3 regions of the Bradyrhizobium sp. 191 genome follow, and region 2 is predicted to be linked to each of the others. Evidence: predicted binding sites of a transcription regulator. Region 2 holds the regulator's gene; each other region holds the start of a gene.
What was found. The regulator LexA, encoded in region 2, represses DNA repair genes until DNA is damaged. The targets are predictions, from matches to a motif close to TGTTCNNNNTGTGTTCNG.
Positions count from the first base shown of each region.

Region 1: the regulator LexA is predicted to act here: its motif matches at 1,391-1,408, upstream of IVB23_RS08455 (DNA repair protein).
Region 3: the regulator LexA is predicted to act here: its motif matches at 1,800-1,817, upstream of recA (recombinase RecA).

Region 1 covers NZ_CP064692.1:1,833,615-1,836,891, forward strand. Annotated here, with positions in the region: gene IVB23_RS08450 (DNA polymerase Y family protein) at 1-640, opposite strand, end outside; gene IVB23_RS08455 (DNA repair protein) at 537-1,325, opposite strand; gene IVB23_RS08460 (putative DNA modification/repair radical SAM protein) at 1,489-2,724, shown strand; gene IVB23_RS08465 (UdgX family uracil-DNA binding protein) at 2,724-3,277, shown strand, end outside.
Region 2 covers NZ_CP064692.1:5,515-8,791, reverse strand. Annotated here, with positions in the region: gene glp (gephyrin-like molybdotransferase Glp) at 1-1,122, shown strand, start outside; gene lexA (transcriptional repressor LexA) at 1,299-2,000, shown strand; gene IVB23_RS00030 (hypothetical protein) at 2,482-2,916, shown strand; gene IVB23_RS00025 (ComEC/Rec2 family competence protein) at 3,041-3,277, opposite strand, start outside.
Region 3 covers NZ_CP064692.1:7,456,540-7,459,816, forward strand. Annotated here, with positions in the region: gene IVB23_RS34945 (choloylglycine hydrolase family protein) at 1-127, shown strand, start outside; gene IVB23_RS34950 (transporter) at 290-1,264, opposite strand; gene recA (recombinase RecA) at 1,910-2,998, shown strand; gene IVB23_RS34960 (hypothetical protein) at 3,101-3,277, shown strand, end outside.

The sequences.
Region 1 (3,277 bases), 1.8 Mb from region 2:
TGCGCGAGGCGACATCGCCGATGGTCTTCAGCCCGGCGCGGCGCAAGCCGGTGGTGATCGCCTCGCCTGCCCCGAGTGCGGACACCGGAAACTGGTCGATCGCAGCCGCCTCCCCACCATCTGCAACGATGGTTCCCGTGGCCTGCCGCGTCAGCGTGCGCGCGCAGACCGAGGTCCCGGCAATCGCAGCACTGACGGCAAAGCCCTGCCGGTCGAGCGCCCGGACCAGCGTCCGCAACAGCGCGGCTTCGCCGCCGAACAGATGCGCGCAGCCGGTGATATCGAGGAACAGCCCATGCGGCACATCGAGCGCCACCAGCGGCGTGAAGCGGTCGCACCAGTCGGCGATATCGCTGAGCGTCTTCGCATCGGCCGCGACATCGGCATCGAACACTTTCAAGTCCGGGCACATCGCCCGCGCATTGGCCAGGGGTTGGCCGATATACAGGCCGAGGCGCTCGGCGGCCTCGTCCAGCGCATGGATCACCAGCGCATTGTTGTCCTTGATGACGACGATATCAGGCTCATGATTGGCTTTACCCAGCCCGGCGCTGCCGAAAAACCGCTGAATCCTGTCGATGGGCAGGCGCGGCAGCCACAGGCTGAGGATACGTCGACGGTTCACTGAACTGGCACTCATCACAATTCCATTCCATGATCCACCGGCCACAGGGGCCATGACGATTGCGCAAGAGTTCGGCATCGAAGCGCGGCGCACCCCAGGCGCTCCATGCTGAGCCCGGCGGCGAATGCGCAGCGCGCAGCATCCATCGCGTTTCGGCAGTTGAAGGCAGTGGCTGCGCGGCCATGCGCAGCATCAGACCGGTGACGCCTGACGATTGCGCGGCGAGCGTCAGCTTGCGGCTTGCCACGAGATCGAACTGTCTGGTCTCGCCCCAGAGCTCGAGCACGACGGCGCCCAGCGCATCGCAGGCGAGCGCATCGGCCGAGGTGCGCAGCGCGCTCTCGACATCGGCGGCGCGCACCATCACCACGCGGCGCGGATCGAGGCCGAGCTCGGATAGCCCGCTCATCGACAGCGCACCCGTCTCTATCTCCGAAAAATCCTGCCGCACCCACAGCAGCGGCCGACGCGCGCTCACGCGCCCCGCAAGGCCCATGACGAAGCCGGTCGCGGCCGCGCCCTGTCGTCCTTCGCAAAACACCTCGTGGATCGCCGCGCGCGCGAGCCCGCCCTTCAGCGCGGTGTCGGCCTCGCTGTGGCCGAGCGCGACGCGATCGTGTTGATGTACGACCTCCGCCGTCTCGATGCGTTCGATCTGGCTGCGCAAGGTCGCAAGCGCGCTGATGCGTGCGCCGCTCATGCTCGCCGCTCCTTCAGAGGTGAGTGCCGAAGTTCTCGAAAATAAGAACCAGCGGCTGGCTCATTTGTTCATGATATGTTCTAATATAAAGCTAACGGTGCCGGCAGAGTCAATCGAATTAGCGCATCCAAAGATTCATCAGCGGAATCAAAGAGATTGAAACATGGACGTACAACGCAAGCTGGAGATTCTGGCGGATGCCGCCAAATACGACGCATCCTGCGCCTCCAGCGGCACCGAGAAGCGGGATTCCAGCGACGGCAAGGGGATGGGCTCGACCGCGCCCGGCATGGGGATCTGCCATTCCTACGCGCCGGACGGACGCTGCATCTCGCTGCTCAAGGTGCTGCTGACCAACGCCTGCAATTACGATTGCCTCTATTGCGTCAACCGCGCTTCCTCGAACGTCCCACGCGCCCGCTTCACCATCGACGAGGTCGTCAAGCTGACGCTCGACTTCTACCGGCGCAATTACATCGAGGGCCTGTTTCTCTCTTCCGGCATCATCCGCAGCCCCGATTACACGATGGAGCAAGTGGTGAACGTCGCGCGAAAACTGCGCGAGGAGCATCACTTCCGCGGCTACATTCATCTCAAGACGATTCCGGAAGCCGACGACGCGCTGATCGCGGAGGCCGGCAAATATGCCGACCGCCTCTCCATCAACATCGAGATGCCTGAGGAGACCAGCTTGCAGCAATTCGCGCCGGAGAAGGACGTGCGCGCGATCCGCCGCACCATGGGCCGGCTGCGGCTGAAGCTGGACGAGGCCGAGGACAGCCGCAGCGCAAAGAGCAAGGCCAAGCCGCAGCGCTTCGCGCCGGCGGGCCAAAGCACGCAGATGATCGTCGGCGCCGACGCGGCCTCCGATCACACCATTCTCCACACCAGCGCCAATCTCTACGGCGCCTACCGGCTGCGGCGCGTCTATTATTCCGCCTTCAGCCCGATCCCCGACGCGAGCCGCGCACTTCCTCTGCGGGCACCACCGCTGCTGCGCGAGCACCGGCTCTACCAGGCCGACTGGCTGATGCGGTTCTACGGCTTCGATGTCGGCGAGATCGTCGACGACAGCGCGATGCTGCCGCTCGACATCGATCCCAAGCTGGCCTGGGCGCTCCGTCATCGCGACCGCTTTCCGCTCGACGTCAACCGCGCCAGCCGCGAGGAATTGCTGCGCGTGCCGGGCTTCGGCACCAAGGCGGTCGAACGCATCATCGCGACGCGGCGCACCAACACGATCCGTCTTGCCGATCTCGCGCGGCTGCACGTGCCCCGGAACAAGGCGCTGCCGTTCATCGTCCTCAGCGATCACCGACCCTCGCTCCATCGGCTCGACGCTGCCGGGCTGATCGAACGGTTCAAGCCGAAGGCAACGCAACTGGGGTTTGGCTTCTGATGCAGTACATCACCCTCGATACCGAAACCGATTTCGACGGCTGGCGCAAAGCCGCCCGTACGCTCGTTCTACATCATGTGGAGCCGCGTGATATCACCTGGACCGTGCGAGGTGGCGAAGTGGAATTGTTTGCGCCACCCGCGCCGTCTCCGATCCTCGAGGTGAACGACGGCACCTTCAACGTATCAGCAAAATTCGTCGAGCTGGCCAAGGCCGCCATCCTGCACCGCGATGTCGAGCGTTTTGCGATCCTCTATCGCCTACTCTGGCGATTGAGGGACAATCACGACCTCATCGAGGTTGCGACCGATCCTGACGTCGCGCAGGTCACGACCATGGCAAAAGCGGTCTATCGCGACGAGCACAAGATGCATGCCTTCGTCCGCTTCCGCGAGATCGGCCGGGAACGCCAGGCGCATTACGTCGCCTGGTTCGAGCCTGAGCATCATATCGTCGAGCTCGCTGCGCCGTTCTTCGCCAAGCGCTTCGCCGACATGCCCTGGTCGATCCTGACACCGGATCTCTGCGCGCATTGGGATGGCCACGCACTTTC
Region 2 (3,277 bases):
TACCATCGCGTGCTCGCGCACGATGTCGCGGCGCGGCGCACGCAGCCACCGCAGGCGATGTCGGCGATGGACGGCTATGCCGTGCGCGCGGCCGACGCGGCAACGATCGATTCCCGGCTGACGGTCGTCGGTGAGGTCGCGGCGGGTCGTCCGTTCGCGGGAAGGGTCGGCCCCGGCGAAGCCGTGCGGATCTTCACCGGCGGCGTCGTTCCCGACGGCGCCGATGCGGTCGTGATCCAGGAGGACACTGTCGCGGAAGGCAAGCTCGTCACGATCAAGGAAGCCGCGATTCCCGGTCGGCACATTCGCCCCGCCGGCGTCGACTTCCGCGAGGGAGACGTGCTGCTCCGCGAGGGAAGCCGTCTCACCGAGCGCGATCTCGCGCTGGCTGCGGGAATGAATCACGCGCATCTCGCCGTCCGCCGCCGTCCGAGGGTCGCGATCCTCGCCACCGGCGACGAGCTGGTGATGCCCGGCACTACGCCCGGACACGGCCAGATCGTCTATTCCAATGGCTATGCCCTGCACGCGCTCGCCCGCAGCGAGGGCGCCGAGACCATCGACCTCGGCGTCGCCGCCGATACGCTGGAGGCCACTTCCGCCGGCATCCGTCGCGCCCGGGAGAGCGGCGCCGACATCCTGATCACGACCGGTGGTGCCTCGGTCGGCGACCACGATCTGGTCCAGCAGGCGCTCAAGGACGAAGGCATCTCGATGGCGTTCTGGAAGATCGCGATTCGGCCCGGCAAGCCGATGATGCACGGACGGCTCGGCGCAATGCGCGTGATCGGCCTGCCCGGCAATCCCGTGTCGTCCTACGTGTGCGCCTTCCTGTTCATGGTGCCGTTGATTCGCGCCCTGTCGGGCCGTTCAGTGATCCATCATCGCCGCGAGCGCGCCGTGCTGGGCCGCGATCTCGGTGCCAATGACCAGCGCGAGGATTATCTGCGTGCGCGCCTGGAACAGCGCGACGACGGCACGCTCGTCGCTCTTCCCGTCAGCCATCAGGACTCCTCTCTGCTTGCGAATCTCGCTGCGGCAGAGGTACTTCTCGTGCGCGCACCGTTCGCGCCGAGGGCCGAGGCCGGCACGCCTTGCGAGGTGCTGCGCCTGCCCGCCTGAGCTGCATGGCCACACGCATCGCGCGAGCTTTGCTCTGTTCACCGTAAATTAAGCAGTTGCGGAACACATATCGAACATATAGTGTCCGTTCATGATTTGTTTCGAGGATGTAGCGGCTTATCGCTGACTTCCTCGTCTCGGACTTGAACGACATCAACCGGGGGACTTTGGTCGAGATGTTGACGCGCAAACAATACGAGCTTCTGCGATTCATCAGCGAACGTCTGAAGGAAAGCGGCGTGCCGCCGTCCTTCGACGAGATGAAGGATGCGCTCGACCTGCGCTCGAAGTCGGGCATCCATCGCCTGATCACTGCGCTCGAGGAGCGCGGCTTCATCCGCCGCCTGCCCAACCGCGCCCGCGCCATCGAGGTGATCAAGCTGCCCGAGCTGCAGGCCGCCGCCGGCAGTCGCCGCGGCTTCACGCCGAGCGTCATCGAGGGCAATCTCGGCAAGGTGCGCGCGACCTCCAGCCCGCCTGTGGACGAGGGCGAGCGTCCCGTCGCCGTGCCCGTGATGGGCCGCATCGCGGCCGGCACGCCGATCGAGGCGTTGCAGACGCGCAGCCACACCATCAGCGTGCCGCCCGACATGCTCGGCTCGGGCGAGCACTACGCGCTCGAAGTGCGCGGCGATTCGATGGTCGAGGCCGGCATCCTTGATGGCGACATGGCGCTGATCCAGCGCAACGAGAGCGCCGATACCGGCGACATCGTGGTGGCGCTGATCGACGACGAGGAGGCCACGCTCAAGCGCTTCCGCCGCCGCGGGGCCTCGATCGCGCTCGAGCCCGCCAACGCCGCCTACGAGGTCCGCATTCTTCCGCCGAACCGCGTGAAGATTCAGGGCAAGCTGATCGGGCTTTACCGCAAGTACTGAGCGGTCGTTCGATATCGATTGGAGCGGATGGCTGTCCGCTCCGGCTGGATGGTTTTTCCGGTTCTGCTCAGATTGTCCGGCCCCCTCTTTCGGCGCCACAACCTCGATACGACGCATCATCGCTTCGCGGCCTGAGAGTGCGAGGACACGTGATGCGCCAGACTTATCATGGACGATGTTGCGGCGCCGATCGCAGCATCGGCGATGTAAGCCGTCGCCATACAATCGCACCGCCATTCGGCAAAAGCGAGCGGCAATACCCAGGCTGGTCGGCGCCCACGAGGCGCTGACACGCGCCTTCCGAATACACAGGCGTCGGTTTTGTTCCTATCGAATCCGGGAAAGATAATGTGATCGCGGCATGCGGCGCCCAGCCGCAGATTTGCCTACAACGAAGCAGAACGTTGCGTGCTTCCACCCTGATAGAGGCCTGCGCCTCCAAAAGAGGTGCGGGTTGCTATCTTCGCATGAGGAGCACCCAATGTGTGACTACAGCCTGCATGCTGTCGCGACACGCCCCGCCGAAGTCGGCGAGACGATCGTCACGACAACTTTCCGTGGCACCTCGACGCGCGGCTTCGCCTCCGAAGCCGATCTCTCCGTCGCGGTCTGCTTGCTGCCGGGAACGGAGCTCGCTTTCGCCGACAACGTCCGTTACGACAATCGCTGGATCTGGACGCGCACCGTGAACTCCCGCGTCGGCAAGTTCGGCAAGATCGACCCGCACATTCCCGATCGCCATCATGACGCGATCGAATTCCCCGACGGCAAATACGTGCTGGTGACACAGCTCGTCGAAGGCCAGCGCGCGACCGTGCTGCAACTGCCGGTGACCCAACCGGTTGGCGAACGCGAGCACAAGCCGCAGACCGTCGCCGACACGCGGTCCACGATCACGCGCCTGCCGATCGGCTGACGTCGTCGCCCCCGGCCGATGGTCGTGGGCCAGGAATGAAATGCCATCGCCGGCCGAGGCCGGCGAGATGGTATGGTTTGCGTCCTGCGAGATCCCGTCCGACCGACCTCCCCCGCATCGCTCCTCAATCGTCCGCCTGCAAGTCCATCTCCGATGGCGTTGCGTCCCGGTTGCGGGGCACGGCCGTCTTCGGCGCAAGGCTGCCGTCGAAATCCCCCTCGCCGGCGCCGGCCGGCAGCCAGGGGCGGCTTGTGCCTCTCGCCCTCACCGCCCGAACCGAGAAGCCGTCACCACTCTGCGTCAGAGCCAGCGCGCCCTGACTGGCGAGCCGCGGCCTGTCGACCACCATCGCCGCGCAATC
Region 3 (3,277 bases), 860 kb from region 2:
GGGCTACAGGGATCAGGTGCTCCGGACCGTCGATCTGACGAGCTTCGACCTCGACGCCAAGGGCCTTCAGGTCGCACCCTTCAAGCTCAACCTGACGCCGCCGCCGCTCCAGTTCAACAAGTCCTGAGGCTGACGGCCGTTCGTCCCGAACAGCGAGGGCCGCGCGACGGCGCGGCCCCTTTTCATGGCTAAAGCGCGATGAGATTTGGATGAATCGTCATCGCGCTTCAGGTTGTTGTCTACGCATGATCTTTCCGGAAAACCGCTTCGCACTTTTCCGGATCATGCTTTAGCGTGCCGCAGTGAGGGGTAGCGCCACGGTGAGCAAACCCACGGTCCCGCACGCGCGGTTCTCGGCCTCGAACTCGCGCAGCACCTTGATCCGCGCCGAGACAGGCGTCTTCCCCGCCTCGAAATTATAGGCGATCGTGCCGCCGAGCGCCGTCACGCGTCCCTTGAAGGCGCCAAGCGTGGCGCCGGCGCCGCTGTCGCCCGTGAGCTGCTGGTAGTGATAGCCGATGATGCCGGCCGAGAGCGCGCTGGTCAGCGCCTTCGAGGCTGCCCACTCGACGTGGAATTCGGTGCCGGTCCGGTAGTCGGTCGCGTTGTTGGTGCCGTTGAAGGTCATGCCGACGGCGGTGGACAGATCGATCTCGGTGTCGGGATCAAACCAGGTCAGCGCGCCGGACAGATCGCTCGCCCAGCGGTGGAAGGCCAGATTGGCGAGCTCCCCGTCGCGATAGTCTCCGACCGGCATGTTGACCATGACGCCCGTGGTCCAGTGGAATTTGCCCGAATGCCAGCCGAGCATCGCAGAGACCACGGGGTCGCCGACGATCGTCGCACTGTCGCGCAGCGCCTGGTTGATGATCTGTTTCGTCGCGGGCGCGTCGTATTCGACGCCTGCCGAGACGCGGACATAGCCGACAGGCATGGTGGCGCCGACGGCGAGATTGCCGCCGAGAAACTGCCAGGGCGTCACCCAGGTCCCACTCAGGAAATCGGCCCGCACCTGACTGCGGACATCCGCGACGATCCGACCGCCCGCCGGCAGCAATTTCTTCGCATCGAGTGACGCGTCGTAGACATAGGTGTCGCTCTCGAAATAGACCCCCGGAGAGGCCAGATAGCCCGCCATCGGCCCGCGTCCGCCGAGCAGATAGAAACCTGCCCCATTCTCGGCCGCGACCGCATCCTGTCCAGCCAGGCCGCACGACACCATCGCGCCGAGCACAAAGCCCGCACGCCCCGCCCGTGACATCATGCGATGCCACCGGGCTCGCCCCCTAAGCATAAACCCCCACCCCTCTTCACGCGCGGATCAGCCATCCGAATCATCGCCACAATAGCTTGTTCCCGACTGCGTGACGCAGGAGAGTGTGAGACTGTGCGCTCATGGATGCGAGGGGCTGGCCTCTCCGGCGAGCATAACGACACAGCTCCATGACTGCGAAGCTCCGTGACTGCGACCGGGCGACGACAGGTCGTCGATGAAGACGAGGCGCTCGGGACAGTAAACGCGATGGAGGTCCCGTTTGAACAAAGACGAAAAAACGAAGAGGCCGCCAACTGAGGTGGCCTTACTCTGCCAGTTTGAACTTCGATCTAGCTGGCATTAGAACGCGGGCGGCCTTAGCCAAGCCGGGAGAGTTTGACTTGGCGAGGCGATCAGCTGGGGCGCCGTAAAATGCGCAGACGGGTTTCTCCCGCCCTCCCAGCACCAAGAGTCCAAACCCCTCCCAAAAAATCAAACCAGGCCACTGCAGCCGGAAACAGGCCAGCGTTCGCATCTTCCGCAAAAGAACATATTGCGAACGAGGAACAAATAGGGTACATTGCTTTTGTCGCCGAGCTGCCTCGCCAATTGTTTGTCCCTCACGCGAATCCTCGCCATAAGGAGCACGACCCAATGTCCGCAACTGCCCTGCGTATCGTCGAAGGATCTTCCATGGACAAGAGTAAAGCTCTGGCCGCCGCGCTCTCCCAGATCGAGCGCCAGTTCGGCAAGGGCTCGGTGATGAAGCTCGGCAAGAACGACCGGTCCATGGACATCGAGGCGGTGTCCTCCGGCTCGCTCGGACTCGACATCGCGCTCGGCATCGGCGGCCTGCCCAAGGGACGCATCGTCGAGATCTACGGGCCGGAATCTTCGGGCAAAACCACGCTGGCGCTGCACACGGTGGCAGAAGCGCAGAAGAAGGGCGGCATCTGCGCCTTCATCGACGCCGAGCACGCGCTCGACCCGGTCTATGCCCGCAAGCTCGGCGTCAACATCGACGAGCTCCTGATCTCGCAGCCCGACACCGGCGAGCAGGCGCTGGAGATTTGCGACACGCTGGTGCGCTCGGGCGCGGTCGACGTGATGGTGATCGATTCGGTCGCGGCGCTGGTGCCGAAGGCCGAGCTCGAGGGCGAGATGGGCGATGCGCTGCCGGGTCTGCAGGCCCGCCTGATGAGCCAGGCGCTGCGCAAGCTCACGGCCTCCATCAACAAGTCCAACACCATGGTGATCTTCATCAACCAGATCCGCATGAAGATCGGTGTGATGTACGGCTCGCCCGAAACGACGACCGGCGGCAATGCGCTGAAATTCTACGCCTCCGTCCGCCTCGACATCCGCCGCATCGGCGCGATCAAGGAGCGCGACGAAGTCGTCGGCAACACCACCCGCGTCAAGGTGGTGAAGAACAAGCTGGCGCCGCCGTTCAAGCAGGTCGAGTTCGACATCATGTACGGCGAGGGCGTCTCCAAGATGGGCGAGATCCTCGATCTCGGCGTCAAGGCCGGCATTGTCGAGAAGTCCGGCGCCTGGTTCTCCTATGACAGCCAGCGCCTCGGCCAGGGCCGCGAGAACTCGAAAGCATTCCTGAAGGCCAACCCTGACATCACCGCCAAGATCGAGACCGCGATCCGCCAGAACTCCGGCCTGATCGCCGAGCAGATTCTCGCCGGCACGCCCGAGCGCGACGCCGACGGCGAGGAGCCGGCGGACGAGTAAGTTTCAAGCAGTCGAGTTTTCGCGAGGAGCGGGCACTGAGGACGTTGAGTTGCCGACGTCATCGGTGCCCGTTTCGTTTGGCGTGAGGAAGGACGCGTCGAGATGAAGCGTGTGATCTTGACCAGCTCGTCCGGCGTCGGTCTTGCCCACGCCGATCGCGCCGACATGGTCGTCCCCTTCATCTATCGCTTCGCTTCCGGGCCACTTCCCACGGCTGACCACCTCAGTAGCTATCTCGCCTCCAGGTGGTGGTCTAACGGGATGCACTGGTCGGATTGC